Regions from separate parts of the Mycobacterium sp. SMC-8 genome, predicted to be linked through region 1. Evidence: riboswitches for the same ligand, from Rfam matches in the RefSeq annotation. Region 1 holds a riboswitch; the other holds the start of a gene.
What was found. A riboswitch is a leader RNA that binds a small molecule or an ion and turns the genes downstream of it on or off. The one in region 1 is predicted to bind guanidine.

Region 1 (15,368 bases):
TCGGGCCGCGCGGTGATGCTGCCGAGGGCGCCCTCGAGCTCGATGGTGCCGTCGCTCGGGTTGGTGGTCACCCCGGTGACGAAGCTGCCGACGAGCGGGATGGCGCCCTGGATGGTCTGCTTGATGCCCTCAGCGCTCCAGGTGATGTTGGCGACCAGCGACCCGATGGTGCCGGCGGAGTTCGCGGTGTCCTGCAGCCGGACGTCGTTGATGTCCAGGTGCACCTTCATGCCCTTGGCGTCGCGGACCTGGTTGCCCGCGGTTTCGATCCGGATGTTGGTGTAATGCCCGGACACGTGCTGCATCAGGAACGGCGGCAGCACCCCGAACGACGCGGTGGCGTCGTCCTGCACCACGCACTCCACGGTTGCGGCGACGACGGTGTCGGCGCGATTGCGTGCGTAGAGCTCACCGCCGAGCAGGCCCGCGATCACCAGCGCAAGCACGATGACGACGGCCAGCACGATCGAAAGGGGGTCGCTGAAGAGGTTCTTCAGTTTCGCCGGCAATGAGGAACCTTCCTGCGGGGCGGCGGAGGTCGGCCCTGGCGCATGGCCGGGGGGCTGGTCCTGCGGAAACGGCATCGGCGGCGGACCGGGCGGTTGCTGCGGCGGACGGGCCCAGGGATCAGTCACGCCAGCGATTGTGCCTTACCGCGATGAGCCAATCCTGAGCGGTTGTGCATCACCGCGACCGTCTCGCGGGCTTTGCGGGCGGCGTCCAGGTCGATGTCGCACACCAGGAGCTCGGGTTCGTCGCCCGCCGAGGCCAGCACCTCGCCGAGCGCGGAGGCCACCACGCTGCCGCCGACCCCGGTGGGTCCGAGCGCGGCGATCTCGTCACCCGGATACGCCTGCCCCACGGCCGCGACCACGCTGTTGGTGTCGATGGCACGGGCCCGGGCCAGCAGGGTCCACTGGTCCCGCTTGCCGGGCCCGGTACCCCACGACGCGTGCGCGGTGATGACCTCCGCCCCGCGTTCGGCCAGTTCGACGTACAGCTCGGGAAAGCGGATGTCGTAGCACAGCGTCAGACCGACGTTCACCGTCCCCGACCCGCTGTCGACGGCTATCACCACCGGTTCCCGGCCGGGTGCGACGGTCGCGGACTCGGTGAAGCCGAACGCGTCGTACAGGTGGATCTTGTCGTAGCGCGCCTCCACCCCGGGGCCGGTGGCCAGCAGGGTGTTGGTGACGCGGTCGTCGTCGGCGGACGGGACGAACATGCCCGCGACGACGACGATGCCGGCCCGGACGGCCACGTCGCGCACCGCGGTGGACCAGGGCCCGTCAAACGGCTCGGCGACCTGGGCCAGTGGCACCCCGAAGCGGCACATGGTCGCCTCGGGGAACAGCACGAGGGACGCGCCCGCCTCGGCGGCGCGGCCGGTGTACTCCTCGACCAGCGCGAGGTTGCCGCGCGGATCGGTGCCGCTGCGGATCTGGGCCAAGGCAATACGCATGCCCCCAGACTAGTTAGGGCCCCCAGGCCGGGCGGTTGGCCTTGGCCGCCTTCTTGCCGAGCTTGCCGGACCGGACCTGCGCGGCCAGGCTGTCCAGGATCACCCGTGAGCTCATCAGCGCGGTCTGCTCGGCCCAGTCGTAGGGCGGCGAGCATTCGACCACCTCGATGCCGGCCAGGCCGGGTTCGGAGACCATCTTGACCAGGTTGAGCGCCTCCCGGGGCAGCAGTCCGCCGGGTTCCGGCCAGCCGGTTCCCGGGACGAACCCGGCGTCGATGACGTCGATGTCGAAGGACAGGTAGACCGCCTTGGCGTCCTTCCACGCGATTTCAAGGGCGACTTCTGCAATCTTCTCCACGCCGACGCGCTCGACGTCGCCGACGGTGATCACCGTCGACTTGCGGTCCCGGCCCACCTTCACGCCTTCGCGAGGGCTCTGCCAGCCGCCGATGCCGATCTGCACCAGGTTGGTCGCCGGCGCGTTCTTGATGTTGGTGGCGTGGAACCAGGGTGTGGTGTGCATCCGCTCGTCGAGGTCGGTCTCCTGGGTGTCGACGTGCCGGTCGAAGTGGATGATGCCGATGTTGCCGTCCATGTACGGGGCCAACCCGCGGATGGTGGGGAAGCCGATGGAGTGATCACCGCCCAGCACCACCGGCATGACGCCTTTCTGGGCGACGTGGGCCATGGCCTGGCTGATCTGATCGAACGACTTCTCCAGGTTGCCCGGGATGGTGAACACATCACCGATGTCGACCATGTTCAGCTGTTCGCGCAGATCGACACCGGACTCATAGTTGTAGGTCCCGAAGAGGTTGGTGGAGCGGCGAATTCCCTGAGGGCCGAACCGGGTTCCGGGCCGGTAGGTGGCGCCGGCGTCCAGCGGAACACCGAATATCGCGACCTCGGCGTCGTCGACCTCGTTGACGTCCTCGATGAACGGGCACTTCAGGAAAGTGCCGCGCTCACCGGCGAAATGGGGTTTCTCGCCGCGGACGAACGTCGAGATCGTCCGGTCGTTGATCGTCGGCGCGGCCTCCAGGCCGTAGCTCAGGCCGCGGTCGATCTCCTCGCGCAGCCGCCGATCGCCGAGCCGGGCCTCGGCCTGTTGAGCCCACGCGCCCTCGGCGTTGGGCAGCGACGGGTCGGGATAGTCGGACATGAAAGCTCCCAACGCGCCGTCTTGTCGCTGACCGGGTACGACGCACCTCGTCCGGGGCGCCGGATCGCACGGCGCCTGCGACAATTGTCAACACGTCGGTGAATTGCTGTCCACTGGAACAGGAAACGCATCGTTTACATCCGGTGCGCCCGGACGTAATGCACGGGAGTTTTCCTGGCTGGGACTCACATCGGCATGTGGGGCGCGCCTAGGGTTCCGCCGGCAGGCAGCCGGGTCTGGTCCGAGAGACGCAGGCGGCCGGCACCGGAGCCCGGCCGCTCCACGGCGGGACAAAAACCCGGGAGACTTCCGCAAGTGTGGAGGCTCGGTCTCCGCGTGATCTCGGGAGATCCCCAATGATCCTTCTCGGTGTGGCGATCAGCATCGCCATCGTGGTGGCCGTCGGTTTCGCTGTATCGCGGCGCATCGAAGGCGACAGCGCGAATTTCCTTGTCGGCGGCCGGATGTTGCCGTTCTGGCTCGTCGGCGGTGCGTTGATGGGCGCGGCGGTCGACACCAACGCCACCCTCGGAAACACCGATCTGGCCTTCGAATTCGGATTCTGGGCCGGTGCCTGTCTGCCGCTGGGGCTGGCGTTGTGCCTGACGATCACCGGCATCTTCTTCGCCAAGCCGATGAACCGGATGGGGCTGACGTCGTTCCCCGACTACTACCGGCTGCGGTTCGGTCGCTCGGTGGAGATCGGCGCCTCACTGCTTCTCGTGGTCGCGTTCTGCATGCTGGTGGCCGGCAACCTGGTCGCCGGCGGCCTGCTGTTCAACTACTTCCTCGGTATGCCGTACTGGCTCGGGGTGGTGCTGATCGCGGCCATCGCGGTGGCCTACACCGGGACCGGCGGACTGATCGCCGACGCGTACACCGCGATCATCCAGATGGCACTGATCCTGGTCGGCGCGATCGGGCTGTTCATCTGGATGACGAGCACACATGGGCTCGACATCGCCGAGGGCACAGGACCATTAGCGCTCGGTCAGCTCTCCGACCCGGCTCAGGGTGCGGTGATCAACTGGGCGACACTGATTGCGCTGGGGATCGGCGACATCGTCGCGATCGACTTCATGGCGCGGGTGTTCTCGGCGAAGTCGCCCGAGGCCGCCCGCAAGGCCTGCTTCACCGCGGCGGCCGGCACGGTGGCGATCTGCATCCCGTTCGGACTGGTCGAGCTCGCCGCGCATTCGTTCCTGCCGGAGGAACTCGACGGGCCGGTGCTGTTCGTGCTGCTGGACCGGTACGCGCCGGCCGGGCTGACGGTGCTGGTGCTGTGCGGGCTGGTCGGCGCGTCGATGTCGACCGCCAACGGTGCGATCCTGGCGATCTCGAACGTGTGCGTGCGCAACCTCGGCGGGGTGCGGCGCGTGCATGTGCCCGGGAAGAAGGATCCACTGCTGCGCGCCGCGCGCATCGCGATGGCGCCGATGACCCTGTTCTCCATCCTGTTCGCGATCTACGTGCAGCAGACGGGAATTCTGCTCACGCTGGCATTCGACCTGATGCTGGCCTGCCTGATCGTGCCGTTCATCCTCGGTCTGGTGTGGCGGCGCGGGACCACCACCGCGGCCGTCGCCGCGATCGCCGTCGGTTTCGCGGTCCGGATCGCGCTCTTCGTGCTCACCCCGACGATGTTCGGCGTCGAGAACACCATCCTGTACATCCCCAACGACCTCATCAGCGCCTCCTTCGACGGCTGGCCGACGTTCATCGCGTTCCTCGCGGGTCTGCTGACCTATGTCGTGGTGGCACTGATGACCCCGCCCGCGCACATGCGGGGTCTCGACATACAGGTCGCCAAGGATCTCGACGACGTCCTCGACGATGCGGACCGCTTCGAGAAGGAGCCCGAGCCCGAGCCCGTCAGCTGACCGGTGCGACGGCGTCCCACGGCACCGTGAGGACGCCGTCGCGCCGACTGCGGCGCGGCGATGTCACCGGAAACCCTTCGCCGGCAAGCAATTCCAGCATTGCCCGCCACCGGATCCGCGGACCGAACACGCCGTGGCCGGCGACGCTGGCCCAGGCGCGATCGGCGGCACGCAGCAGTGTGTGGATCGGCTGACCCGGCACGTTGTGGTGGATCAGCACCTTCGGCAGGCGTTCGGCCAGATCCGACGGCCGCTCGATCGCGAACGGATCGCAGGCCAGCGTGAGGCTGACCGGCGAGGCGGTGTCCAGCAGCACCCAGCAGCACAGCCGGCCCAGCTCGTCACAGGTGCCGTCCACGATCAGGCCGCCGGGGGCGACGCCGCGGCGCATCGCGGCCCAGGCGTCGTCCACCTCGTCGACCGGATACTGACGCAACACGTTGAACGCCCGGACCAGGATCGGCCGGTGTCCGGCCAGTTCGAAGCCGCCCAAAGCGAATTCGACGCCATCGGGGGTCCCGTCCCGCACCGCGGCCTGACCGGCGCGCACCCGCTCCGGGTCGATCTCCAGTCCGATCACCCGTACGTCGGGGCGAACCCGGCGCAGCCGGATCGCCAGCTCCAGCGTGGTCACCGGTTTGGCGCCGTAGCCCAGGTCGACCACCAGCGGGTCGGCCGTCGACTGCAGCGCGGTGCGGACCCGGCAGGAGTGGACCAGCCAACGGTCGCTGCGCCGAAGCCGGTTGTGGCCGGTGGTGCCCCGGGTCACCTGTCCGAGCGGGGCAGCCATGGCGTGAATGGTAGAGACCCGGTCAGCTGTTTTCGGTGATCCACACCGTGGTGAACCGCTGTTCGGCGATCACCAGATCCACCAGCTGACTGCCGATGAAGTTCTCGATCTTGCCGCCGATCAGAGGTACCCGGACCTCGACGGTGGCCGTCAATGTCATCCGCGCCCCGGCGCCGGCCGGCCCCAGCTGCGCCTCGCCGGTCAGCTCGGCCGGAGCACCCGGGATCGAGCCGCGCACCACCCCCGAGGCGCGCCCGTCGCTGATCGGGGTCCAGATCTCCTCACGCACCAAGCTCAGGTCACCGCGGTGGAACTGCGTGACCACCGCGGGCAGACGGTCGGCGCGCAGCGTCTGGGTGGTCTTGACGCGGACGTTTCCCGCCTCGTCGACCACCATTTCGTCGAGCGAGGCGTGATCGGCACCGGAGTCACTGAGCCGGACCAGCCAGTAGTGCTCGTCGCTGAACGCGTTGTGTACCTGTTCGACCGTGCCCTCGTACTCGGCGGCCATGTCGAATGAACGAGGCATAGCTGGCCACGCTACCGTTAGCTGTCGTGGTCAGTTCGTTGTCCGGCGGCGTGCCGTGTGCCCAGCACGTGCCGCTCGCACCGCTGACCACGCTGCGTGTCGGTCCCTCGGCGCGTTGCCTGATCACCTGCGAGACCACCGAGCAGATCGGTCCCGCGGTTCGCGAGGCCGGACCGGACGCGCTGATCCTGGCGGGCGGGTCCAACGTGGTCATCGCCGACGACCTGGCCGATCTGACGGTGGTGCGGCTGGCCAACACCGGCATCGACATCGACGGCGCCGTGGTGCGCGCCGAAGCCGGCGCGGTGTGGGACGACGTCGTCGCCGCGTCGTTGGCGCACGGTCTGGGCGGTCTGGAGTGCCTGTCCGGTATCCCGGGATCGGCGGGTGCGACGCCGGTGCAGAACGTGGGCGCCTACGGGGCCGAGGTGGCCGACACCATCACCGGGGTCAGGCTGCTGGACCGCCGCACCGGTGAGGACCGCTGGGTCACCCCGGAATTCCTGCAGTTCGGTTACCGCACAAGCATTGTCAAGCACTCGTCGGCCTGGGTGGTGCTGGAGGTGGAGTTCACGCTCGACCCGTCGGGTCGCAGCGCGCCGCTGCGCTACGGGGAGCTGGCCACCGTACTGGGCGTCGCACCGGGGGAGCGCGCGGAACCGGCCCGGGTGCGGGCGGCGGTGCTGTCGTTGCGGGCCGGCAAGGGCATGGTTCTCGACGACGCCGACCACGACACCTGGAGCGTCGGCTCGTTCTTCACCAACCCGGTGGTCAGCCGTGCCGAACTCGACCGGCTCGCCGCGTCCGTCGACGGTCCGGTGCCGAACTATCCCGTCCCGGGCGGGGTGAAGCTCGCCGCCGGCTGGCTCGTCGAACGCGCCGGATTCGCCAAGGGCCATCCCGGGGACGGTGCGCCGGCCCGGCTGTCGACCAAGCACGCGCTGGCGCTGACCAACCGCGGGTCCGCCACCTCCGCGGAGGTGATCGCGCTGGCCAGGGCGGTGCGCGACGGTGTGCGGGCCGCGTTCGGGATCGACCTCACACCCGAGCCGGTGCTGGTCGGCTGCTCTCTCTAGGTACCGTGGCTTCACGTGAGCCCTGCTGAACCGCTGCCGTCGATCACGCGGCGGCGTGCCCTCGCCGCCCTGGCGGTCGGCGTCGTCGTACCCGGTGCGTTGGCAGCGTGCGCGTCCAGCGACAACGGCGCGCCCGGCGGATCCGACGCCGGCGAGGCGGCGAAGGCGCCGACGCTGCGCTTTGAGCCCGCGAACGCGTCCGACGACGTCAAACCCAACACGCCGGTCAGCGTCGAGGTCACCGACGGCTGGTTTCAGAAGGTGACCCTGACCAATGCCGGCGGCAAGGTGGTCCAAGGCGCCCTGAACCGGGACCGCAACGTCTTCACCGTCACCGAACCGCTCGGCTACGGCGTCGAGTACACCTGGGCGGGCACCGCGGTCGGCAAGGACGGCAAGTCGGTGCCGGTGGAGGCGTCGTTCACCACCGTCGACCCGTCCGTGCAGGTCAACGGCCGGTTCCAGCTCGCCGACGGGCAGACCGTCGGGGTGGCGGCGCCGATCATCCTGCAGTTCGACTCCGCGATCGCCGACGACGACCGCGCCGAAGTCGAGAAGGCGCTGACGGTGACGACCACGCCGCCGGTGGAGGGCAGCTGGGCCTGGCTGCCCGACGAGGCCGCGGGGTCCCGGGTGCACTGGCGGACCAGGGAGTACTACCCGGCGGGCACCACCGTGCACGTCGACGCGAAGCTCTACGGCGTGCCGTTCGGCGACGGCGCCTACGGGGCCGCGGACTCGACGCTGGACTTCTCCGTCGGCCGGTTCCAGGTGGTGAAGGCCGAGGCGTCCTCACACCGGATCCAGGTCCTCACCGACGCCGGCGTGATCATGGACTTCCCGTGCAGCTACGGCGAGGGAGATCTTGACCGCAACGTCACCCGCAGCGGGATCCACGTGGTCACCGAGAAGTACGAGGACTTCTACATGACCAACCCGGCGGCCGGCTACGCCAACGTTCGGGAGCGGTTCGCGGTCCGGATCTCCAACAACGGCGAGTTCATCCACGCCAACCCGGCCAGTTCGGGCGCCCAGGGCAACAGCAACGTCACCAACGGCTGCATCAACCTGTCGCTCGAGGACGCCGAGCAGTACTTCAACGTCGCGATCTACGGCGATCCCGTCGAGGTGACCGGCACCCGCATCCCGCTGTCCTACGCCGACGGTGACATCTGGGATTGGGCGGTGCCCTGGGACGAATGGGTTTCGATGTCGGCGCTGTCGGAGCGCGACGCTCCGGAGAACATCCCCAGCACCGCGCCGGTGACGCCGTCGGAGGCGCCGCAGCCGGTGGGCGACCGCCCCGGCCGCTGACCGGTTTTCCCGCCGAAATCGCATTCCACGCGCGTCAAGTGCGACTTGACGCGCGTGGAATGCAATTTCGGCGGAGGTCAGGTCACCCGGTTGAACCGTGACCCGGACGCGCCACTGACCTGGTCGCGCGGGCGGACCACGATCAGATCCAGGTCGACGTGGGGCGGGCGGCTTGCCACAAACCCGATGATCTCGGCGATGTCCTCGGCGACCAGCGGCGTCACGCCCTCGTACACCTTGTCGGCGCGTTCGGTGTCACCGTCGAACCGGTTGAGCGAGAAGTCGGTTCGCACCATGCCCGGGGCGACCTCGGTGAGCCGGACCGGCTTTCCGAGCAGCTCGCTGCGCAGCGTGCGGTGCAGCACACCCTGGGCGTGCTTGGCCGAGGTGTAGCCGGCGCCGTTGTCGTAGATCTCCACCGCGGCGATCGAGGTGACGGTGACGATCAGCCCGTCACCCGAGTCGATCAGCTTGGGCAGCAGCGCGCGGGTGACGTGCAGGGTGCCCAGCACGTTGGCCTCCCACATCCAGCGCCAGTGCTCGACGTCGGCGTCGGCCACCGACTCGAGTCCGCGGGCTCCGCCGGCGTTGTTGACGAGCACATCGACGCGGTCGAGCCGTCCGGCGAGCGCCGCCACGGCCGTCGGATCAGTGACGTCGGCCACAATCGCCGTCCCGTCCAGCTCGGCGGCCAGCGCTTGGATCGGAGCTTCCCGGCGGGCCACGCAGACCACGTGAAAGCCTTGTGCAGCAAGCGTTCTCGCGGTCGCTTCGCCGATTCCGGCGCTGGCTCCGGTGACCACTGCGACCCGGCGGGCATCTGATGGCGTCGTCATGAGGCCAAGCCTAGGCGCACGCATCCGACCGTCGCGCGGGCCCGCGAAGCCGTGCTAAGTTCTCGCCATGTCTCCGAACAGTCAGGCAGTTCCCGCTGCCGCGCGGCGTGCGTGTTGTTGTTGCGCACCTCGCCGCGCCTGACTGCGCCCGGACTGATCACGTCCTGCTGAGTCGCCAGGTGTGGCATCTGCCAGACCATCCCCGACTCGACGAAGGACAGCTCCGTGAGCACTGCCACTCTCGCCCCACGCTCCCGCACCGCACCGCCTAAGAGCGTCAAGCCGGCTGCCGGGGGCGGCCGCTACCCGCAGGCGCTGCTGCACCACATCGTCGCCCCCGCGCTGCGCGTCCCCGAGGCCGCCGCGGCGGCGGTGTTCGCCGCGGCCCGCCAGCGCGGGCCCATCGCCCGTGACGTCATCGCCCAGGTCACCGGCCTCAGCATCGCCACGGTGAACCGCCAGGTCACCGCGCTCCTGGACGCCGGCATGCTGCGCGAGCGCGCCGATCTCGCGGTGTCCGGCGCCATCGGCCGGCCCCGTGTCCCGGTAGAGGTCAACCACGAACCCTTCCTGACGCTGGGCATCCACATCGGCGCCCGCACCACGATCATCGTGGCCGCCGATCTATTCGGCCGCACGCTCGACGTCGTGGAGACGCCGACCCCGCGCGGCCCCCAGTCCGCCGCGCTGACGGCGATCGCGGGCAGCGCCCGCCGCTACCTGAGCCGCTGGCACCGTCGCCGCCCGCTGTGGGTCGGGGTGGCCACCGGCGGCGTCGTCGACAGCACCACCGGCTATCTCGACCACTCGCGCCTGGGCTGGTCTGACGCGCCGGTCGGCCCGGTGCTCGCCGAGGCCATCGGCTTGCCGGTGTCGGTCGCGTCGCACGTCGACGCGATGGCCGGCGCGGAACTGCTGCTCGGTGTGCGCCGCCAGCCCGACACCACCTCCACCAGCCTGTACGTGTACGCCCGCGAAACCGTCGGCTACGCGCTGTCCATCGGGGGTCGGGTGCACTCGCCGGCCAGCGGTCCGGGCACCATCGCCGGACTGCCCGCGTTCTCTGAACTCCTCGGCGGCACAGGGCAATTGGAGTCTACTGTCAGCGACGAGGCGGTACTGACCGCGGCTCGCAGGGCGCGCATCGTGCCCGCCGAGGGGCCGGCGTCGACCGTCACGGCCGTGCTGCGCGCGGCCCGGCAGGGCAACGAGCAGGCCGCCGCGCTGGTGGCCGAACGGGCGCGGGTCCTCGGCGAGGCCGTCGCCCTGCTGCGCGACATGCTCAACCCCGACGACCTGGTGGTCGGCGGCCAGGCCTTCACCGAATACCCCGAAGGCATGCCACTGGTCGAATCCGCGTTCGCCGCCCGCTCCGCGCTGCCGCACCGCGACATCCGGGTGACGGCGTTCGGCAACCGCATCCAGGAAGCCGGCGCGGGCATCGTGTCCCTCGGCGGGCTGTACGCGGACCCGATCGGCGCGATGCGGCGGGCGGCTCGCAGGCCCGAAGTCAGTGCCTGAGGTCGGCCCGCGGCCCGGCGGTGTAGACATGACGATGTGCGTCTAGCGACCGAACCGGCTGGCCTACCGTCCGGACTGCCCCAGCCACGCCGGGTGGCGGTGCTGTCGGTGCATACCTCCCCACTGGCCCAGCCGGGCACCGGCGACGCCGGCGGCATGAACGTCTACGTGCTGCAGACCGCGCTGGAACTGGCGAGCCGCGGGGTCGACGTGGAGATCTTCACCCGGGCCACCTCGTCGTCCGACCAGCCGGTGGTGCCGGTCGCGCCCGGGGTGCTGGTGCGCAACGTCGTGGCGGGCCCGTTCGAGGGGTTGGACAAGAACGACCTGCCGACGCAGCTGTGCGCGTTCACCGCCGGGGTCCTGCGCGCCGAGGCCACCCACGAACCCGGCTACTACGACGTGCTTCATTCCCACTACTGGCTGTCGGGCCAGGTCGGGTGGTTGGCCGCTGACCGGTGGGCCGTGCCGCTGGTGCACACCGCCCACACCTTGGCGGCGGTCAAGAACGCGTCGCTGGCGGACGGCGACACCCCGGAGCCGCCGATGCGCTCGATCGGCGAGCAGCAGGTGGTCGACGAGGCCGACCGGTTGATCGTCAACACCGAACACGAAGAGCACCAACTCGTTTCGCTGCACCAGGCCGATCCGTCGCGCATCGACGTGGTGCACCCCGGGGTCGATCTGAAGACCTTCACACCGGGCGAGCGCAGAGCCGCCCGGGCCGCTCTCGGGCTGGACATCGAAGCGCAGATCGTGGCGTTCGTCGGCCGGATCCAGCCGCTGAAAGCTCCCGACGTGCTGTTGCGCGCGGCCGCCCTGCTGCCGGGAGTGCAGGTGGTCATCGCCGGTGGCCCGTCGGGGTCGGGACTGGCCACTCCGGACAACCTGGTTCATCTCGCCGCGGAGCTGGGTATTTCCGAGCGGGTGACCTTCCTTCCCCCACAGTCGCGCGACCAACTGGTGCAGGTCTACCGGGCCGCGGACATCGTCGCGGTGCCCAGCCACTCGGAGTCCTTCGGGTTGGTCGCCGTCGAGGCCCAGGCGTGTGGGACGCCGGTGGTGGCCGCCGCGGTCGGCGGACTCCCGGTCGCGGTGCGCGATGGTGTCAGCGGCGCCCTCGTCGATGGCCACCACCCCCGCGCATGGGCGTCGACGCTGTCGGCGGTGCTCGCCGCCGACGCGGCCGCGATGAGCCGCGCCGCCCTCGACCACGCCGCCACGTTCTCCTGGTCTCACACCGTCGACGCTCTGCTGGCCGGGTACGGCCGGGCCATCGCCGATTACCGTGCTGCACACCAGCTTTCGGCTCGGCGCAGCGGGCGTCGGTTCTCAATGCGCAGAGGAGTCCGGGCATGAGCGGCGATGAGCTTGCGCGAAGGGCGAAGAGCGCAGCGGCGGTGCAGGACCTGATCGAGCAGACGCTCAAGGAACACGACCTGGAGTACAGCCACCATGACGGCGGGGCCGGCGGGCTGCCCGGGCTGGTCGTCGCGCTGCCGGGAGAGCGCAGGCTCAAGACCAACACGATCCTTTCCATCGGTGAGCACTCGGTGCGCGTCGAGGCGTTCGTGTGCCGGAAGCCCGACGAGAACCACGAAGGCGTCTACCGGTTCCTGCTCAAGCGCAATCGCAGGCTCTACGGCGTCGCCTACACTCTCGACAACGTCGGCGACATCTACCTCGTCGGCCGGATGGCGCTGGCCTCCGTCACCCCCGACGAGGTCGACCGTGTGCTCGGGCAGGTGCTCGAAGCGGTGGACTCCGACTTCAACACGTTGCTGGAGTTGGGTTTTCGCACCTCCATCCAGAAGGAATGGGAGTGGCGGGTATCGCGCGGGGAGTCGCTGAAGAACCTGCAGGCCTTCCAGCACCTCATCACCGACGACCGCGACGACGACTGGACCCGGCCGTGAGAAGATCAGCCCATGGCTGAAACCTCGACGCTGATCCTGCTCCGCCACGGCGAGAGCGAGTGGAACGCGCTGAACCTGTTCACCGGTTGGGTGGACGTCGACCTCACCGACAAGGGCAGGGCCGAGGCGGCACGCGCCGGTGAGCTCCTCAAGGCGCAGGACCGGTTGCCCGACGTGCTGTACACGTCGCTGCTGCGCCGGGCCATCACCACCGCCAACATCGCGTTGGACAAGGCCGACCGGCATTGGATCCCGGTGCACCGCGACTGGCGCCTCAACGAGCGCCACTACGGCGCGTTGCAGGGGCTGAACAAGGCCGAGGTGAAGGCCAAGTACGGCGAAGAGCAGTTCATGGCGTGGCGCCGCAGCTACGACACCCCGCCGCCGCCCATCGAACCCGGCAGCGAGTTCAGCCAGGACCGCGACCCGCGATACGCCGACATCCCCGGCGGCCCCCCGCTGACCGAGTGCCTGAAGGACGTCGTCGAACGCTTCGTCCCCTACTTCACCGAGGTGATCGTGCCGGACCTGAAGGCCGGTAAGACCGTGCTGATCGCCGCGCACGGCAATTCGCTGCGGGCGTTGGTCAAGTACCTCGACGGGATCTCCGACGAAGACATCGTCAGCCTGAACATCCCGACCGGTATCCCGCTGCGGTACGACCTGGACGAGAACCTGAAGCCGACGGTGGCCGGCGGCAGCTACCTCGACCCCGAGGCTGCGGCCGCGGGCGCCGCGGCCGTGGCCGCCCAAGGCGCCAAGTAATCCTGCGGTGACGTCGGGCGAACGCCGGGTGAACAACCGGGGACATGAGACCGAACTTCCGGCTCCGACGTTGTGACATGTCCCGTTTTGGCCGCTCGCCGCTGGGATGACGTTCACCGAATGCGTACGATTTGCCCGTGAGTGTCGGATCGGCGCTGCTTCTCGTAGCGGTGGTGGCACTGCTCGCATCGGCGGTCGGTGTGGCGTGCGGAGTGCTGGTGGCGCCCCGGCTTCGAGACGGCCGTCAACGGCGATCCAGCGAACAGATCGGCCTCACGGTGTCGCAGATGCTGGATTACATCGTGTCCCAGGCTCCGGTCGGCATCGCGGTCGTGGACACGTTCCGTGACGTCGTCTACACCAACGACCGGGCCGAGGAGTTCGGCCTGGTGCGTGACCGGCTACTCGATGACCAGGCATGGGGGGCCGCGGAACGCACGCTGCTCACCGGTGAGCCCATCACCTTCGACCTGTCGCCTCGCCGGCGCAGCCGTCCTGTCCGGGCGGGGCTGTCGATCCGCGGACACGCGCAGCTGCTCACCGATCAGGACCGGCGGTTCGCGGTGGTCTACGTGACCGATCACTCCGAGCAGGCGCGGATGGAGGCGACTCGCCGCGACTTCGTCGCCAACGTCAGCCATGAGCTCAAGACCCCGGTCGGTGCGCTGGGGGTGCTCGCGGAGGCCGTGCTCGCCTCGGACGACGACCCCGACACCGTGAAGCACTTCGCCGGCAAGATGGTGGCGGAGTCGACCCGGCTGGCCGACATGGTCGGCGAGCTGATCGAGCTGTCCCGGCTGCAGGGTGCCGAACGGCTGCCCGATCTGGAAGCCGTCGACGTTGACACCGTGGTCTCCGAGGCGCTGTCCCGGCACAAAGTCGCCGCCGACAACGCCGATATCGCCGTCACCACCGACGCACCCACCGGGTTTCAGGTGCTCGGTGACCAGACGCTGCTCGTGACCGCTCTCGCGAACCTGGTGTCCAATGCGATTGCATACTCCCCCAACGGATCTGCGGTCTCCATCAGCCGCAGACGCCGTGGCGACAACATCGAGATCGCGGTCACCGATCGCGGTATCGGCATCGCCCCGGAAGACCAGGAGCGGGTGTTCGAGCGGTTCTTCCGGGTCGACAAGGCGCGGTCCCGGGCCACCGGCGGTACCGGTCTCGGGCTCGCGATCGTCAAACACGTCGCCGCCAATCACAACGGCGATATCCGACTGTGGAGCCAGCCGGGCACCGGCTCGACGTTCACCCTGTCCATTCCTGCCTATCACCGCGGCGCCGACGCCGACGGTGCCGACGACCCCGAAGAGCGAGAGGGCTGATGCATCGATGACCAGCGTGCTGATCGTGGAGGACGAGGAGTCCCTGGCCGATCCCCTGGCCTTTCTGTTGCGTAAAGAAGGTTTCGAGACCACCGTGGTGACCGACGGGCCGGCCGCGCTGGCCGAGTTCGACCGCGCCGGCGCCGACATCGTGTTGCTCGACCTGATGCTGCCCGGGATGAGCGGCACCGACGTGTGCAAGCAACTGCGGTCGCGGTCGAGCGTCCCGGTGATCATGGTGACGGCCCGCGACAGCGAGATCGACAAGGTGGTCGGCCTGGAGCTCGGCGCCGACGACTACGTCACCAAGCCGTACTCGGCGCGTGAGCTGATCGCACGAATCCGTGCGGTGTTGCGTCGCGGCGCCGACAACGACGACGCCGGCATCGATGACGGCGTGCTGGAGGCCGGGCCGGTGCGGATGGACGTCGAACGGCACGTGGTCAGCGTCAACGGTCAGCCGATCACGTTGCCGCTCAAGGAATTCGACCTGCTCGAGTACCTGATGCGCAACAGCGGCCGGGTGCTCACCCGCGGACAGCTCATCGACCGGGTCTGGGGTGCGGACTATGTCGGCGACACCAAGACACTCGACGTGCACGTCAAGCGGCTGCGCAGCAAGATCGAGACGGACCCGGCCAATCCCGTTCACCTGGTGACCGTGCGGGGGCTGGGTTACAAGCTCGAAGGCTGACCCGTCGCGGCGCCGCTCCCCGGTATCCCGGTTTGCGGTGAGATTAAATCTCGGTGCTGACGCCCTTAATGGCAACCACCGTTAATTCGTGA
Region 2 (15,368 bases), 100 kb from region 1:
GCGTTGGCGACCTCGCGACCCAGGTGGGACGGCAGCACGACGTCGTCGGCGAACCCGATCACCAGGGCCGGGGTGGTGACGTTCTGGTAGGCCGCCAGCCGGCTGCCCTGCGGGGCGATGTCGAGCTGGGTGCGGATACCGGGGGTGGGCTTCTGCGGCCACATGGTGAACATGTCGATCCAGTCCCGCACGGCGTTGTCATCGTTCAAGGTTTTCGGTGAAAAGCTCTCCAGCAGACGCACTTTCGCCTCGAACTCGACCGGGAGCGGGGCGCCGGCCTGGGCCAGTGCCCGCTCGCCCTGCCAGAAGAAGTCGCGGGTGCGGTCGTGGCGGCCGCGGGTGGCCATCAGCACCGCCGATCGGACCAGCTCGGGGCGGGCCACCATCAGCTCCTGGGCGATATAGGAGCCCATCGAGACCGCCACGATCCGCACCGGGCCGAGCCCGAGGTGCTCGATCAGCGCAGCGGTGTCGCCGACCATCGTCTCGGTGGTGAACCCCGATGCGTTCTCGGTCGCGCCGATGCCGCGGTTGTCGAACGTCACACACCGGTAACCGGCGCGGGCGAAGACGGGCACCTGGTGCAGATGCCATGTGCGCCCGGCGCCGCCACGGCCTGCGATGAACAGCACCGGCTCCCCCGAGCCGCGATCGTCGAATGCCAGATTCACCCCGCCGACGCTACTGGAAGCCCGCGAGGCGCCGAGAGTGCGCTCGACAGTGCCGGTCGGGCCGTCATCACGCTCTCAGCGCACTTTCGCGACCGGCTTTCCACGCCGAATCCGCTTGAGCGCGGCGTCCCACAGCAGCGCGGTGGAGGTGGCCAGCGCCGCCGGTTTGACCATCTCCTTGCCCATCAGCGCGGTGGCCAGCGCCTTGGTCGACGCCGAGGCCTTCGACATGTGCCCGGAGTCGAACGGCGGCTGCGGGTCGTACTCCATCGACAGCTGGATGGCCTTGGCTCTGGCCTCGCCGGCGATGCGCCCGGCCAGCCACAGGCCCAGGTCGATGCCCGCCGACACTCCCGCCGCGGTGACGGTCTTCTCGTCGGCGACCACGATCCGCTGGTCGCCGACCGGCTGCGCGCCGAGCGTCTTGAGCACCGGCAGCGCCGCCCAGTGCGACGTGGCGCGCTTGCCGTCGAGCACCCCCGCGGCGGCCAGGATCACCGACCCCGAGCACACCGACGTCGTCCACGTCGACGTGCGGTGCGCCCGCCGCACCCAGTCGAGCACCTTCTGGTCGCGGGCGTGCTCCATGGTGGCGAAGCCGCCGGGGATCAGGACGATGTCCGGCGACGGCGTCTCGTCGAAACTGTGGGTGGCGCCGATGAGCAGCACGTGCGAATCGGCGGCGATCGGACCCGGCTCGTGCCAGACGAATCGGACCTCGACGTCGGGCAGCCAGCGGAGGCTCTCGTAGGGTCCGATGAAGTCCAGGGCGGTATACCCGGGATACAGCATGATGGCGACCTGCATGGTCCCTCCTCGATCTCTCAGGCGAATGTTCTGCGGTACCGGTCAGGTGATACGCCCAAACGGCGAACGAAGCTGCGGCGCAACGTCTCCGCCGACCCGAAGCCGCAGCGCGCGGCGATCACCGTGACGGTGTCGTCGGTCTCCTCCAGTTGGCGGCGCGCCGCTTCGGTGCGGACCCGTTCCACATACGCGCCGGGCGCCTCCCCGACCTCGTCGGTGAACACCCGGGTGAAGTGGCGCGGGCTCATCGCGGCGCGCCGGGCGAGCTCCGAGATGCTGTGCGCACCACCGGGTTCGGACTCGATCGCCTCCTGCACGTCGCGAATCGGGGTGCGCCGGGCGCGGGGCATCCACACCGGCGCGGCGAACTGGGTCTGGCCGCCGGGCCTGCGCAGGTACATCACCAGGTAGCGGGCGATGGTCTGTGCGGCCTCGGTGCCGTGATCCTCCTCGACCAGCGCCAGCGCGAGGTCGATACCGGAGGTGACGCCCGCGGCGGTCCACACCTTCTCCGAACTGCGCACGAAGATCGGATCGGGATCGACGGTGACCGCCGGGAACTCGGCGGCCATGTGGGAGGCCGACGCCCAGTGCGTGGTGGCCACGCAACCGTCGAGCAGTCCTGCCTGTGCGGCCAGCACGGCGCCGTTGCATACGCTGACCACCCGGCGGGCGTTCGGTGTGACAGCCGCGACCCAGTCGATCAGCGCCGGGTCCCGGCGCGCCGTCTCGACACCCCAGCCGCCCGGCAGCACGACGGTGTCGACCGGGTCGCCGGGGTCGGGCAGCGGCTCGGCGACCAGGGTCAATCCGGTGCCGGTGCTGACCGCGACACCGTCGACGGACACGACCCGGACCGCGTATCCCTCACCGAGGCCCTGCCCGCTGACGTACACCGAGGCACTGGTGAACACGTCGAAGGGGCCGACGAGGTCGAGCGCCTGCACGCCGGGGAATCCGACGATCAGCACGGTGCGCGCCATGCCCCCAGTGTCGTCCAGGGGCGGGATGGCGTCCAGGCCATGCACCCCACAGATCAGGACAGCAGCGGAAAGCACTCCCGGACCCGGTCGATCCACCACTGCCTGCGGTCCGGCGGGGCGGCCAGCGCCGCGACCCGGTCGGGGTCGGGGGTGACGGTCGCGGCGGGCAGGTAGCCGTCGGCCGGGACGACGGACGCGGCGACGTCCTCGACGAACAGTCCGCCGGTGCCGAGCCCGCAGGCGTGCCCGAGTGTGGGCAGCGCGGCCGCGGCGACCAGCCCGACCCCGATGCCGACCGCGGAGTCCAGCGCGCTGGAGACCACGACGGGGATGTCGATCTGCGCGGCGATCTGCAGCATCGCGTGGACACCGCCCAGCGGGGCGACCTTGAGCACGGCGACGTCGGCGGCGCCGCTGCGGACGACGTGCAGTGGGTCGTCGGCCTTACGGATGCTCTCGTCGGCGGCGACGGGGACGTCGACCCGGCGGCGTACCTCGGCCAGCTCGGACACGGTGCGGCACGGTTGTTCCAGGTACTCGAGCGGACCGTCGGCCGTCAACGCCCGCGCCGCCGCGACCGCCTCCTCGACCGTCCAGCCACCGTTGGCGTCCACCCGCACCGTCGGCACCACGGCGCGCACGGCGTCGACCCGGGCCACGTCGTCGGCCAGCGTCTGGCCGGGTTCGGCGACCTTCACCTTCGCGGTGCGCGCGCCGGGGAAGCGCGCGAGCACGTCGGTGACCTGCGCCGCCGGGACGGCCGGCACCGTCGCGTTGATCGGGATGCGGGCACGGCGCGGCGCGGGCAGCGGGCGGTAGGCGGCCTCGATGCCGGCGGCCAGCCAGTGCGCGGCCTCCGGCGGCCGGTATTCGACGAACGCACCGAACTCGCCCCAGCCGGTGGGGCCCTCGATCAGAGCGAGTTCGCGCGTGGTGATGCCGCGGAAGCGGACCCGCATCGGCAGCGCCACGATGTGCAGCCGCTCAAGGACGTCGACGAGTTCCACCACCGCTTCATCGTGCCTCAGCGGCCGGCCTGCTCCAGCACCAGCGGCAGGGGTTCGGCGTCGGGCCTGTCGGCGCCCGACGGCAGCATCTTCAGGCCGACGACGGCGACGATGATGCCGCTCACGAAGATCAACTTGGCAGCGGAGACGGCCTCGGCACCGGTGGCCATCGCATAACCGACGGTCAGGGCCGCACCCAGGCCGGTCCACACCGCATAGGCCGAGCCGATCGGGATGTGCTTGACCGCCCAGCCGAGGCCCCAGATGCTCAGCACCATCGCCACCAGGAACACCACGGTCGAGCCCGGCCGGGTGAAACCGTCGGACTCGCCGAGCGCGGTCGCCCACACCGCTTCCATCACCGCGCTGACGATCAGGATCGTCCACGGCATGTCAGCTCACCACCTTCAGTCCGGCGACACTGCCGACGAGCAGCAACAGCAACAGCAGGCGCGCCGTGGAGGCCGCCTCCCTCTTCGTCGTGATCGCCCAGAGCACCGTCAGCGACGCGCCGATCCCGACCCACACGGCGTAGGCCGTCCCCGTCGGCAATGTCCGCATCGCGTACGCCAGGCCCGCCAGGCTCGTGGGCATGGTGATCGCGACGACCAGGACGGGCCGCCACCGCCGGAAGTTGTTCGACATGCCGAGCGCGGCCGCCCAGACGGCCTCGAAGAAGCCGCTGACCACCAGAACCAGCCAAGCCACAAGACCTCCTCAACGAGTCAGTCTTGTCGCTGCGGGTACTGCTCCCTCGTCCGCCAGCACCCGGAATTGGGCGCTGCACCGGCCACGTTACCCAACAGTTCCAGGCCGGTCATGTCCCGGAAACAAATGGTGACCGGCATCTCCGGGTGCGGCCGGAGGGGACGGGCGGCGCGGGGCCGCCGACTCACCGCAACCGGGGTCTGGGACTACACCGTGGTGCGGTCGCGGACCTCCCAGTGGGGCTTGCGCAGCTCCTTTTTCAGGATCTTGCCGGTGGGGTTGCGCGGCAGCTCGTCGGCGATGTCGACCGACTTCGGACACTTGTAGGCGGCCAGCCGCTCACGGGCGAAGGCGATCAGCTCGCTTTCGGACGCCTCGCCCTCCAGGACGACGACGGCCTTGACGACCTCACCCCACTTCTCGTCGGGGACGCCGATCACCGCGACCTCGACGACGGCCTCGTGTTCGGCCAGCACCCGCTCCACCTCGATGGAGTAGATGTTCTCGCCGCCGGAGATGATCATGTCCTTGAGCCGGTCCTCGACGAAGATGTAGCCGCCCTCGTCGACGCGGCCGATGTCGCCGGTGCGGAACCAGCCGTCGTCGGTGACGGCCTCGGCGGTCGCCTCCGGCTTGTTGTGATAGCCCTTCATCAATTGCGGTGAGCGGAACCATAGTTCGCCTTGCGTGCCGGTCGGGACGTCTTCCAGGGTGTCCGGATCGACGACACGCACCTCGGCGTTGGGCACCAGCGTGCCCGCACTGGACAGCCGCTCCTCTTTCCCCGGGTCGCGGTGCGCTTCGGGCAGCAGGTGGCTGATCACGCCGCACAGTTCGGTCAGCCCGTAGGCCTGCATGAAATCGGTGTCCGGCCAAGCCTGTAACGCCTGACGCAGCAGCGGCAGCGGCATCGGCGACGCTCCGTAGGCGAAGGTCTTGAGCGACGAGAACAGTTTCACTGCGTCCTCACCGGCCTCGAGCAGCTTGGCCAGCACCGCCGGCACCAGGAATGTACGGTTGGCGCCCTTGAGAATCGCCCCGGCCAGGGTCATGCCGTCAACGTCGCGGGTCATCACGCTCGGGAAGCCGTCGTGAATTCCGAACTGCACGTACGACGATCCGCCGACGTGGAACAGCGGCATCGCCACCATGTTCTTGTCACCCTCGTCGAACTCGAAGCCCTCGTGGGCATTGAGGGTGTGGGCGATGATGTTGGACTGGGTGAGCTCGACACCTTTCGGGCGGCCCGTGGTCCCCGACGAGTACATGATGATGCACACGTCGTCAGGCTGAACCTCCGACGAGCGTTCGGCGGGGGTGGCGGCCGCCAGCAGGTCCTCGTACTCGTCGTCTCCTTCGGGCTTGACGGAGATGACATGGTCGATGTTGGTGAGCTTGTCGCGGATGCCGTCGACCGCGTCCTTGAACTCCTGACCCACGATGAGCAGCTTCGCGCCGGAATCGTTGAGCACATAGTCGAGTTCGTCGGCGGCCAGCCGGAAGTTGATGATCGCGTTGGCCGCGCCCAGCGATGCCGCGGCGAAGGTGAGCTCGACGCACGCCGGGTGGTTCTTGTCGAGGAAGGCCACCACGTCGCCCCGCGTGACGCCCCGCTCCTTCAGCGCACCGGCGAGGCGGCGAACCCGTTCGTTCCACTGCGACCAGGTCCAGGACCGGTCGAGGTAATCCATGGCTTCGTCGTCGGGTTTGGTGGTCGCCCAGTGTGCGAGGCGTTCGTCGAGGAATTGCGGTGCGGACAGGTCGGCCATGGGCAGAAGCGTGCCACGCTGATGCGCGCCGCTGAGCGGATTCGCACAATCGCCCACAACGACTTCACAGAATTCAGTGCACCAGCGGCGCGAGGTGGGTGCGGGCGTAGCCGGCGACGGCCTCGTCATCTGTGACGTCGAGGACGGGGGTGCTGACCTGGACCAGTGAGGCGGCGAGCCGGATGTGGATGTCGGCGACGGCGAGCAGCTGATCGTCGGGCATGGTGGCCCCGGCCGCCCGCAGGGCCTTGGCCATCGCGGTGGCCGCACTGACCAGGAACAGCCTTGCCTCCTCGACCATCTCGGTGGTGGCGGTGAACTCGCCGTCGAGCTGAAGGAACCTGCGCATCACCGGTTCACCGGTGAGCAGCCGTACCCCTTCGCGGAAACAGGCGACCGCGGCCTGCTGGGGTCCGGAGTCGATGGCCACGGTCTGCAATCGCGCCATCGCGAAGTCGAAAGTCTGCCGCCCCAATTCGGTGATCAGTGCGTCGCGGCTGGGGAACCTCCGGTACAGCGTGCTGCGGCTGACGCCGGCCTGGCGGGCGATCACGTCCATGTTGAGGCGGCCGACGCCGACGAGCGCGACCTCTTCGGCCGCGGCCTTGAGGATCGCGGCTTCTTGTTCGCCGGGGGTGTTCCTGGTGCGCGCGCGCCGCATCGGCAGGTCAGCCCGCCGGGCAGCGGCCAGGTGGCGGCGCGAACGAATCAAGGGCGACTGAACGGTGCAGCCGTACCAGCTTCTCGTATTCGATCCTGTTGCGGGCCAACGGGATTAGCAGCACTCTGTCGGGCAGGGTGCGCCACGCCAACTGCAGCAGCCGGGTGTAGAGCGCGAACTCGCGGTCGTGGCGCGTATCCCACCGGAAGCCGGACATGTCGCGGATACCGGGGTGCAGGATGCCGAACGAGCACACGGTCACCACCCTGCCGGCCAGCGGCCGCAGCGCCAGCCAGCCGGGGGTCAGCGCCAACCGCAACGCCGGCGGCAGCATCAGCGTCGGCAGCGGAAGCCTGGTGAGGTTTTCGGTGACCTGGCGCAGGAACGGATTCGACGCGAGCTCTCCGTCGACCATCGACTCGTAGTACTGCTCGGCCTCGGTGTAGGTCGCGGGCAGCTTCGCGTTCTTTCCCGGCAGCTCCAGCGACCGGAAGCCCTCCAGCAGTTGCTGATACGCCGCTTCCCGCTCGTCCTCGGTCAACGTGATCCCGGTGCACGGGGTGAACGAGTTGAGCACCACGAACAGTCCGCTGACCGCGATCCAGTTCCACAGCTTGGGATCCAGCGCGCTGTAGCGCACGTCAGCGAAGTCCCCGGCCCCGCGACCGCGCACCTCCCGGTGCATCCGCTTGAGCCGCTCGCCCTCCGCCGCGCGGTCCGCCGCGTCGCCCCAGATCGCCAGCAGTGCCGAAAACCCGCTGCGCACACCGCGGTCAGCGAAGTTCGAGGCGAACCGCCCGGTCTTGTCGACCGCGGCCGCCACCGGCACCAGCGCGACCTCGTCGAATGCGGCAGCGCCGAAGAGTCCGCTCAGCACGCTGCCGGAGTGCTTGCGGAACTCGTGAAGGACTTTCGGCCGGATGTTCTCGGTGGAGCTGGGTGAGGACTGCTCGACGACCGCGACCATTGCGCCTCCCGAACCTTGTCGTTGACACAAAGACTAGCCATATGTGTCAACATGTCAATGGTGGGCGTCGCGGGCCGGGCGCGAGCGTGCGGCTTGCACGGTGCGAGCGTGCGCGATGTCGGTTATTTGCGCGGTGTGTCCGCCGCAGACACGCACGCTCGCGGGGGTGTGGTGCTTGCGGGGGGTGTGGTGCTTGCGGGGGTGGGCTATGCGCCGGTGCAGACGCCGGAGTCGCGGATCACGGTGCCGTAGACGTTGGCCGTCGCGATGTTGGCGTTGATCTGCCCCGATGGCATCCGCTGTTTGATCTTGTCGCTGATCTGGGTGAACTGATACCACAGCCGGTAGATCGAATCACCGTGGAACAACGGCGAATACTCGCTCTGGTCCGGATAGTTGACGATGAACAGGGTATGGGCGCGTGGGTCCAGAAACGCGGCGGACTGGTCGAGGTTGGCGGCGACGATGTCACCGGCCTGGGTGACTCCGGCCCGCGACCAGTCGTCGCCCTGTTCGGCGAGGAAGCGCTGGAATCCGTACACCTGGTCCATCAGCGGGCCGTACTGGGCATTGATCCACTGACAGGATTCGCGCTGGGCGGTGATCTGCTCAGGGGTGACGCGGATCTGCCAGAGGTTGTACGGGAACGGCGTGTAGTCGGGCTGCCAATCCGACGGGTAGGGGGTGAAGACGGGCAGTGTCGGCGTTGCAGGCTCGGCGTGACCGACCGGCGCAACAGCCAACAGCCCGGCCAATACTGCCGCCATCCCCGCCGCCCGTCGGAACACCGCTACGCTCCGCCGAATTCGGGACGCAGGATCGGCGCCAGCGCCGCCAGCGGGATGTGCGCCTGGACCGTGCCGCCGTCCATCGACCACTGCATGATCCCGGGGGTGAAATTCGTCGGACGGTCACGCCCCACCGGATAGTCCGGCATGTAGATGATCAGCTCCTGGGGCGTCAGCGCCCACGCCTTGTACGCACCGGAGTACACCTTGTCCGGGGTCCAGCGATCGATCACGAACGGGTACGTGCGCGGCTGGTGAGCCGGGGGCGCCACATCCAGTGCCTGCTCGACGAACGGCTGCGCCAGCGGCGGGATGGCCGTCAGCGGATCCAGCCCCGGCTTGACGAGATCGGCCAGTTGCAGCCTGCGGCCGTCGGCCATGTCGAAGGTGAAGGTGCGGTAGGCGTTGTTGAAGTCGGGTCCGTCGGCGTGATAGGTCTCGCGGAACACCACGCTCACCACGTCACCGCGGCGGAAGATCTGGTGGTTCCCCTCGCCGAAACTGTCCGCGACCATCTTCACGCCCGCGGTTCTCCAGTTGTTCATCAGCGTGCTCAGATAGTCCCGGATGACCGGCCCAGCCGCGGAATGGTCGACGAGATCGCCGGGAATCGCGATCTTGATGTCGCGGACCGCCTTGCGCTCGGACGGCACTGTGGTTCGACAGTACTGACCGTCCCACTGCCCGCCCATCTCGCCGCAGAACGACGGCGCCGATGCGGCGGCAGCGGGGGCGCCGATCGTCATCGTGGCGACCGTGGCCGCCGCGGCCAGTACCGGACTCAGCAGGCGCATGTGGCACGTCTCCTCATGGATCCTCAGGGAAGCTCGACTTTACTTGCGCGCCAACGGCCGTCGATGTAGTCCATGGTCATCTTGATGCGGCTGCGGTCGATGCGCGGATCCGGCACGTTGGTGTTGGTGACCGACTGGTCGACGAACAGCAGCACGACGGCCTTGTCCTTCGACGCCGACTGGACCGCAGATTCCAGCACTACGCCGTGGGCGGCCGCCTTGTTGTCGATCAGCAATTGCCGCAGCTCTGTACTCGACTGCGAATACATGTCCTTGAACTCGCCGGTCGCTCCGTCGAGCACTGCGTCGAAGTTCTCGTCGACCTTCGACGAGTCGATACTCGTCAAGACCTGCGCGTACTCCGCGGCTGCTTGCCGTGCCTGTTCGCCGGCTTGTGCGATCTGCCGCTCCTGCCACAACTGCCAGCCCAGGAAGCCGACCGCCGCCAGCAGCACGACGAACGCCGCGGCCACGGCTGCCCGCACCACTCGGCTTCGCCGACCGTCCCTGGTGCCGGTCGTGTCGGGCTCGTCTTTGGCCCCGGACTCGGCGGCAGGAGGTTCGGACTGCTCTGCGGCGTCTACGGCGTCCGGCTTCTTGCCGGTGTCGTGGTCTTCGTCGGTGCTCACGGACATCATCATCTCCTAGCGGACGGTCTCGGTTCAGCGGGGCGGCTCGATGGGAAGCGTCGGGCCACCGTAGGGCGTCGGAATCGTGTAGCGCCCCTTCGGGGTTGGATCGGTCTGCCGGCCGAGATCGGCGCCCGGGGGTGGTCCGGCGGTGTCGTCACCGGCGGGCCGTGGCGCGTTCTTGGCACCGCGGACCAGCACCCCGGGATGGTCGTCCCGGCAGTAGGTGTACATGAACGGTTCCGGGAAGTCCGCCGACGACGGAGGCAGCTTCGGGGTGCCGTAGTCGCAGGTGTAACGCGGATAGATCTCAGCGTTCCCCCACAGCCCGCCGTCGTGCATCGCGGTGCCGAGGGCGTCGAGAACCGACGTGCGGTGCGTCGGGAACAACGCGTTCAGCGCCGGTACCCGCAGATACAACAGCCGAGACGTGGTGGTGAGATTGCCCAGCAACTGGACCATGGTGTCGGAGTTGTCGAGGAACAGGTTGTCGACGGCCGCCAACGCGGCGGGAGTCTGATCGGTCAACCGGCGGTAGCCCTCGCGCATGCTGTTGATGCCCTCGAAGGTCTCGGCGAGATTGTCGGAGGCGACGTCGATTCCGGGGTTCTTGTCGGCGACCATGGTGAAAACCACCCGGCTGGTGCGCAGCAGGGAGCTGGTCTCGGGCAGGACCGAATCGAGGGTGGACAGCAGGAAGGTGCCGCCGTCGACGATGTCGGCGAGCTTCTGCGGCCCGGCTTCACTGAGGCTCAGTTCTCTCCTGATCAGTTCGAGCTTGCCGACGTCTGCCTGAGCCAGCGCTCCGTCGGCGTTGGCCAGCAGTTCGGCCAGGCTGACCGGGACGGTGGCCCTGCCCGACCCGACCACGGCGCCGTCGGCCAGGAACGGACCCGTCTGCGCCTCGGGGACGAAATCGATGTACTGCTCACCGGCCGGGGACAGCCCCGACACCCGCACCGCCGAGGATTCCGGAATCTGCACCGTCGACTCGACATTCACGATGGCATTTACGCCGGCCGGGGTGATGTCGAGCCGTTCGACCCGGCCGATCTGCACACCCCGTAGAGTCACGTCCTGGTTGGGCAGCAGCCCCGCCGACTCCGGCAACTCGACGGTGAGCCGGTAGCTCGACGCGAACGGATTCACCCGTAAGGCACCGAACAACAGGTACGCGACCGCGACGACGAGCGTCACGACCAGTGCGAGCGCCGACAGCCAGGTGCGACGCCGATAGCCGTACCGGACGACACCGACGATCCGGTCCGCGGCACCGGCGATCATCGTGGAGCCTCTGCCGGCAGAAGGGCCGGTGCTTGTGCCGGTGCCGGTGCTTGTGCCGGTGCTTGAGCCGGTGTCGCCGCCGGGGGGACGGCGATGATCTCGCCGGGTTCGGTCGGGCTGGGGATCACCGGGATCTGCGGGACGCCGGGCCCCTTGCCCACGACCCGCTCCTGCAGCCGCCACAGTGTGTACTTCAGCGTGCCGACCAGCTGATGCCAGTCGTGCCGCTTGGGTCCGTGCAATCCGGAGTCACCCGCGAACCCGATGTCGGGGATCGATCCCAGGACCAACCGGTCGAAGCTGGCATCCAGCGCGATCGCGTTGCTCGTCATCGACTTGATGAACGGCGGCATCAAGCGGTTGAGCGCATACAGGGTGGCATCCGGCGCCACCGCGACGTCGTTCCAGGCGCCGGCGATGGTGTTGGCGTCCGCGATCACGCTGCGTCCCGTGGTGTCGGTTCCTGCGATCGACGGGAACTTGCGCAACTGGTCGGAGACGTCGCCGACCTGGGTCAGCAGATCGGCGATCTGCGTGGTGTGGGCCGCCAGCGTGTCGGTGGCCGGACGCGCCTGCGCCATCACGTCGCTGATCACCTGGTTCTTGGCCGCGATCTCCGAGGCCAGCCGTGAGGTCTCGGTCATCGCGGTCGAGATCTCTTCCGATCGGGCGTTGAGCTTGCCGAGCGTCCGGTTGGTCTTGTCGATCAGGTTGCCGAACGCCTGGCCCTGGTCACCGGTCGCCTTACCCAGACCGTTGATGATGTTGGTGAAGTTGCGCACCGCACCGCCGTTGACCAGGATCGCCGCGGAGCCCAGCACCGATTCGACGGTCGCGGCGGCCGTCGTCGAGTCCAATCCGATGGTGTCGCCGTCCTTGAGCAGCGGGACACCCGGTTCGACGCGGCTGGGCGGTTTGATGGCGATGAACACATCTCCGAGTGGGGTCGCCGATCGCAGTTCGGCGGTGCTGCCCTGCGGCAGCGCCACCCCGTCCATGATCCGCAGGGTGGTCACCGCGGTGTAATTGCGCGCCGCGATCGACTCCATCTGACCGACGTCCGCACCGGCGAGTTTCACCTTCGCGTTGGCCGGCAGATTCAGGGCGTTGGTGAACACCGCATTCAGCCGATATCCGCCGGATCCCACGTTGGGTGCCGGGAGCGGCAAGCTGGCCAAACCCTCAGTGGCACAACCGGAAACGGTAAGACAGGTGGCCATCGCCAGGGCCGCGGCAACCCTGCGGCGACTCCTGATCGTCGCCATCACTTCTGCCCCATCGCCGCGAGCCCATCCAGCATGTAGCTCAACCCGAAATCCGGTCCGAAGTCCTGCAGAGTTCCCGTGCTGCACCCTAGTTGCCGCAGGCCCATCATGTTGCAGACCTCCTTGATCAACTGGTTGTCGAACAAGACCTTGTCGGTGACCACCTTCACCCTCAGGGCACCGTTCTTCTGGTCGGCCACGTTGTAGAGGTTGTCGAGCGTCATGGGCGCGACGTCGAGCAACTCCATGAGATCGCGCTCGTGATCGACGGCGGTGTTCAGCACGACATCGCCATTGGCCACCAGATCCTTGATGGAATCCCGGTGGGTTTCCAGCACCTCGCCGGCCTGGTCGAGCACTTCGTTGATCTTCTTACCGGTGGTGCCGCTGCCGAGATCCTCGTCAGCCAGGATCTGGCTCAGTGCGCGCACCGACGAGCCGAACTCCCGCATCATCGCGTCATTGCGCGCGGCGGCATCCGACAGCGAGCTCACATTGCGGACGATGGTGGTCAGCTGGTCCTTGGTCACGGTGCCCCGATCGGAGCTGAGCCGCAGCGCATTCGACAGTTCGCCGAGTGCGTCCTTCATCTGCTGGCCGTTGCCGTCGACGACAGCGGCGCTCCCGTCGACCACGTCGGCGATCGGCCCGTTGCCCTTCCCGTCCCCGCGCAGCGAGACCGCGAGCTTGTCGAGAACGTCGAGCACACGGGCGAATTCGACCGGTGTCCGGGTCCGGTTCAAGCCGATGGTGTCGCGGTTCTGCAATGTGGGGCCGTCCTGATACGGCGGCGTCAACTCGATCTGCCGATCGGTCAGGATCGAGTTCGAGATAGTGGCGGCTTGCACATCGGCGGGAATCTTGACGTCCTTGTCGACGGTGAAATCGACTTCGACGTATCCACCCTTCGGGGTGATCTTGGTGACCTTGCCTACCGGCATCCCGAGCACTGCCACCGTGTTGCCCTCGTACAGGCCTGCCGCGCTGTCGAATTGAGCGGTCACGGTGATGGTGTCGAGCCGGTCCGTGGTGAATCGCACGGCCATGGCGGTAACCACCACCGCCACCGCCACACCGATGGCGGCGATCGCGATGATCCTGGATCTGGCGCTTCTCACCCTCGCTCCTCGCGTGCGCGGCTCATTTGCAGTCCTGGAAGTACTCGATCAGGCCGAACTGCTTGGCTCGACCGCTGATCGCACACATCCAGGAGTCGATCAGCAGGCCGTTAGAGGCGTTGAAGTCGATCGCGTTACCGGTGCCGGTGATGTTGGTCAGGTTGCGCAGCGCGATCGGCGCGGTCTGCAGGATGCTGCGCACCATGGCGTCGTTCTTTCCGAGCAGGGTGGACAGTTCGCGCACGTTGGTGAGCAGCTCCTCCAACTCGGGACGGTCGTCGATCACCGTCCCACTCAAGTTCTGCACCAGGTTCGTAAGTGCGTCCATCATCGCCTGGAACGTGGCGCGTCGTGCGACGAACTCCCCGAGCAGCGAATTGCCCTGATCCACCAGATTTCCGATGGTCGCCTGCTGGCGGCGCAGCGTGGTGCTGACCATCTCGGTCGTCTTCAGCAGCTCACCCAGCTGGTCACGGCGCTGCGCGATGATCGTCGACAGTGTGTGCGTGTTCTCCAGCGCCTGCGGGACCACCGGGGGCAGGGTTTCCAACTGCTTGCCCAGGATCGCCAACGTCTTGGCGAACTGGTCGGAGTCCACCTGCTCGTAGGTGGTGGCGACGTCGGACAGCGCCTCTTGCAGGTCGTAGGGCACCTCGGTGTGCGTTAAGTCGAAGGTGTTGTCCGGCAACGATCCCGGACCGTCGGGATAGATCGCGAGGTAGCGCGACCCCAGGATCGTAGTGACCTTGATCGAGGCCCGTGAATCCTCGCCCAGGACGACGTCGTCGCGGATTTTCAGACCCGCCTCGACGTGATCCCCGGCGAGCTCCATGCTCGTCACTTCCCCTACCGGGATGCCGGCGACGGTGATCGGCTGGCCCGGTTGCAGCGCTGCGGCCTGCAGGAAGCGCGCGGTGTAGTGGCGGTAGCCGAAATCGGCGACTCTGAACAGCAGCAGCGTCGCGACGAGCACCACGACCACCGCGACGGCGACGACACCCAGCCAGATGGCGCTGTAGCTCTCCAGCGGGCGCCGCCGGCGCCGCGTCTTCGGGGTTTGATCAGCCATTGGCCATGTTCCTGCACTTCGGGGTGTAACGGGCTTTGTTGCCGGGCGTGGCGGCGGCGACGACGATCGGGGTGACGTCGTTGAGTCCCGGGAAGAATGCGGTGCCGTCCAGGTTGCACGCGTAGGCGTTGGCGTAGGTGCCTTCGCCGGTGATGCGCGCGAATCCCTTGAGCAGCAGCGGAAGATTGGCGCCGACGAACGCCAACTGCGGTTCGATCCCGACCATGTGCTTGGCGAACCCGGGCTGGCGCTGCACGAGTTCGTTCAGCGGCGTGTACACCTCGTCGGAGATCGTCGAAAGTTGGCGCATCACTTTGGCGATCGAGCCCATCGAATCGATCAGTTCGGGGCGCCGTGCGTCGAAGGTCGACACCACCGACCGGGCCTGGCCGACGATGTGGTCGAGATCGTCGTTGTGCCTGGCGAGATTGGCCACCACCACGTTGAGGTCGGTGATCACGCCGCCGAGTTCCTCGTCCCGGCCGGCGAACGCGTCGGTCAGCTGTGCCGTCTGGTCGATCAGCGCGGTGATCGAGCCCTCGTCGCCCTGCAGCGACTGGATGACGCCCTTGGTGAGGTCGTCGGCGTGCTTCGGGTCGAGCACGCTGAACAGCGGCTCGTATCCATTGAGCAGCGTGCCCACATCGAAGGACGGATCGGTCTGTTCGACCGGGATGACGCTGCCGGCCGGAAGCGGTTCCGGCTCGCCCAGGTTACCCAGCGACAGCCCGAGGTACCGCTGCCCGACGATATTCTGGTAGGTCACCGACGCCACCGTGCTGCCCAGCACCTGCTGGTCGGCCTGCACCACGAAGGAAACCTTGGCCTGTTTGCCTTGCAGCTCAATG

Region 2: another riboswitch for guanidine. It lies ahead of KXD97_RS11780 (multidrug efflux SMR transporter); the one in region 1 lies ahead of KXD97_RS11185 (agmatinase family protein).

The regions. Positions count from the first base shown of each region.
Region 1 covers NZ_CP079865.1:2,291,814-2,307,181, forward strand. Annotated here, with positions in the region: gene KXD97_RS11175 (DUF2993 domain-containing protein) at 1-635, opposite strand, end outside; gene KXD97_RS11180 (carbon-nitrogen hydrolase family protein) at 632-1,462, opposite strand; gene KXD97_RS11185 (agmatinase family protein) at 1,476-2,624, opposite strand; guanidine-III (ykkC-III) riboswitch at 2,635-2,703, opposite strand; guanidine-I (ykkC/yxkD leader) riboswitch at 2,822-2,931, shown strand; gene KXD97_RS11190 (sodium:solute symporter family protein) at 2,981-4,504, shown strand; gene KXD97_RS11195 (class I SAM-dependent methyltransferase) at 4,497-5,294, opposite strand; gene KXD97_RS11200 (DUF2505 domain-containing protein) at 5,317-5,823, opposite strand; gene KXD97_RS11205 (UDP-N-acetylmuramate dehydrogenase) at 5,850-6,899, shown strand; gene KXD97_RS11210 (Ig-like domain-containing protein) at 6,915-8,213, shown strand; gene KXD97_RS11215 (SDR family oxidoreductase) at 8,291-9,049, opposite strand; gene KXD97_RS11220 (ROK family protein) at 9,275-10,570, shown strand; gene mshA (D-inositol-3-phosphate glycosyltransferase) at 10,607-11,929, shown strand; gene KXD97_RS11230 (YbjN domain-containing protein) at 11,926-12,486, shown strand; gene KXD97_RS11235 (phosphoglyceromutase) at 12,499-13,251, shown strand; gene KXD97_RS11240 (cell wall metabolism sensor histidine kinase WalK) at 13,389-14,582, shown strand; gene regX (two-component sensory transduction protein RegX) at 14,590-15,276, shown strand.
Region 2 covers NZ_CP079865.1:2,391,478-2,406,845, reverse strand. Annotated here, with positions in the region: gene KXD97_RS11805 (alpha/beta fold hydrolase) at 1-671, opposite strand, end outside; gene KXD97_RS11800 (DJ-1/PfpI family protein) at 747-1,478, opposite strand; gene KXD97_RS11795 (GlxA family transcriptional regulator) at 1,496-2,461, opposite strand; gene KXD97_RS11790 (o-succinylbenzoate synthase) at 2,515-3,471, opposite strand; gene KXD97_RS11785 (multidrug efflux SMR transporter) at 3,486-3,860, opposite strand; gene KXD97_RS11780 (multidrug efflux SMR transporter) at 3,862-4,176, opposite strand; guanidine-III (ykkC-III) riboswitch at 4,188-4,254, opposite strand; gene KXD97_RS11775 (long-chain-fatty-acid--CoA ligase) at 4,383-5,945, opposite strand; gene KXD97_RS11770 (TetR/AcrR family transcriptional regulator) at 6,019-6,606, opposite strand; gene KXD97_RS11765 (oxygenase MpaB family protein) at 6,614-7,573, opposite strand; gene KXD97_RS11760 (hypothetical protein) at 7,780-8,340, opposite strand; gene KXD97_RS11755 (mannan-binding protein) at 8,364-9,107, opposite strand; gene KXD97_RS11750 (tetratricopeptide repeat protein) at 9,179-9,790, opposite strand; gene KXD97_RS11745 (MlaD family protein) at 9,818-11,068, opposite strand; gene KXD97_RS11740 (MCE family protein) at 11,065-12,333, opposite strand; gene KXD97_RS11735 (MCE family protein) at 12,333-13,451, opposite strand; gene KXD97_RS11730 (MlaD family protein) at 13,474-14,520, opposite strand; gene KXD97_RS11725 (MCE family protein) at 14,513-15,368, opposite strand, start outside.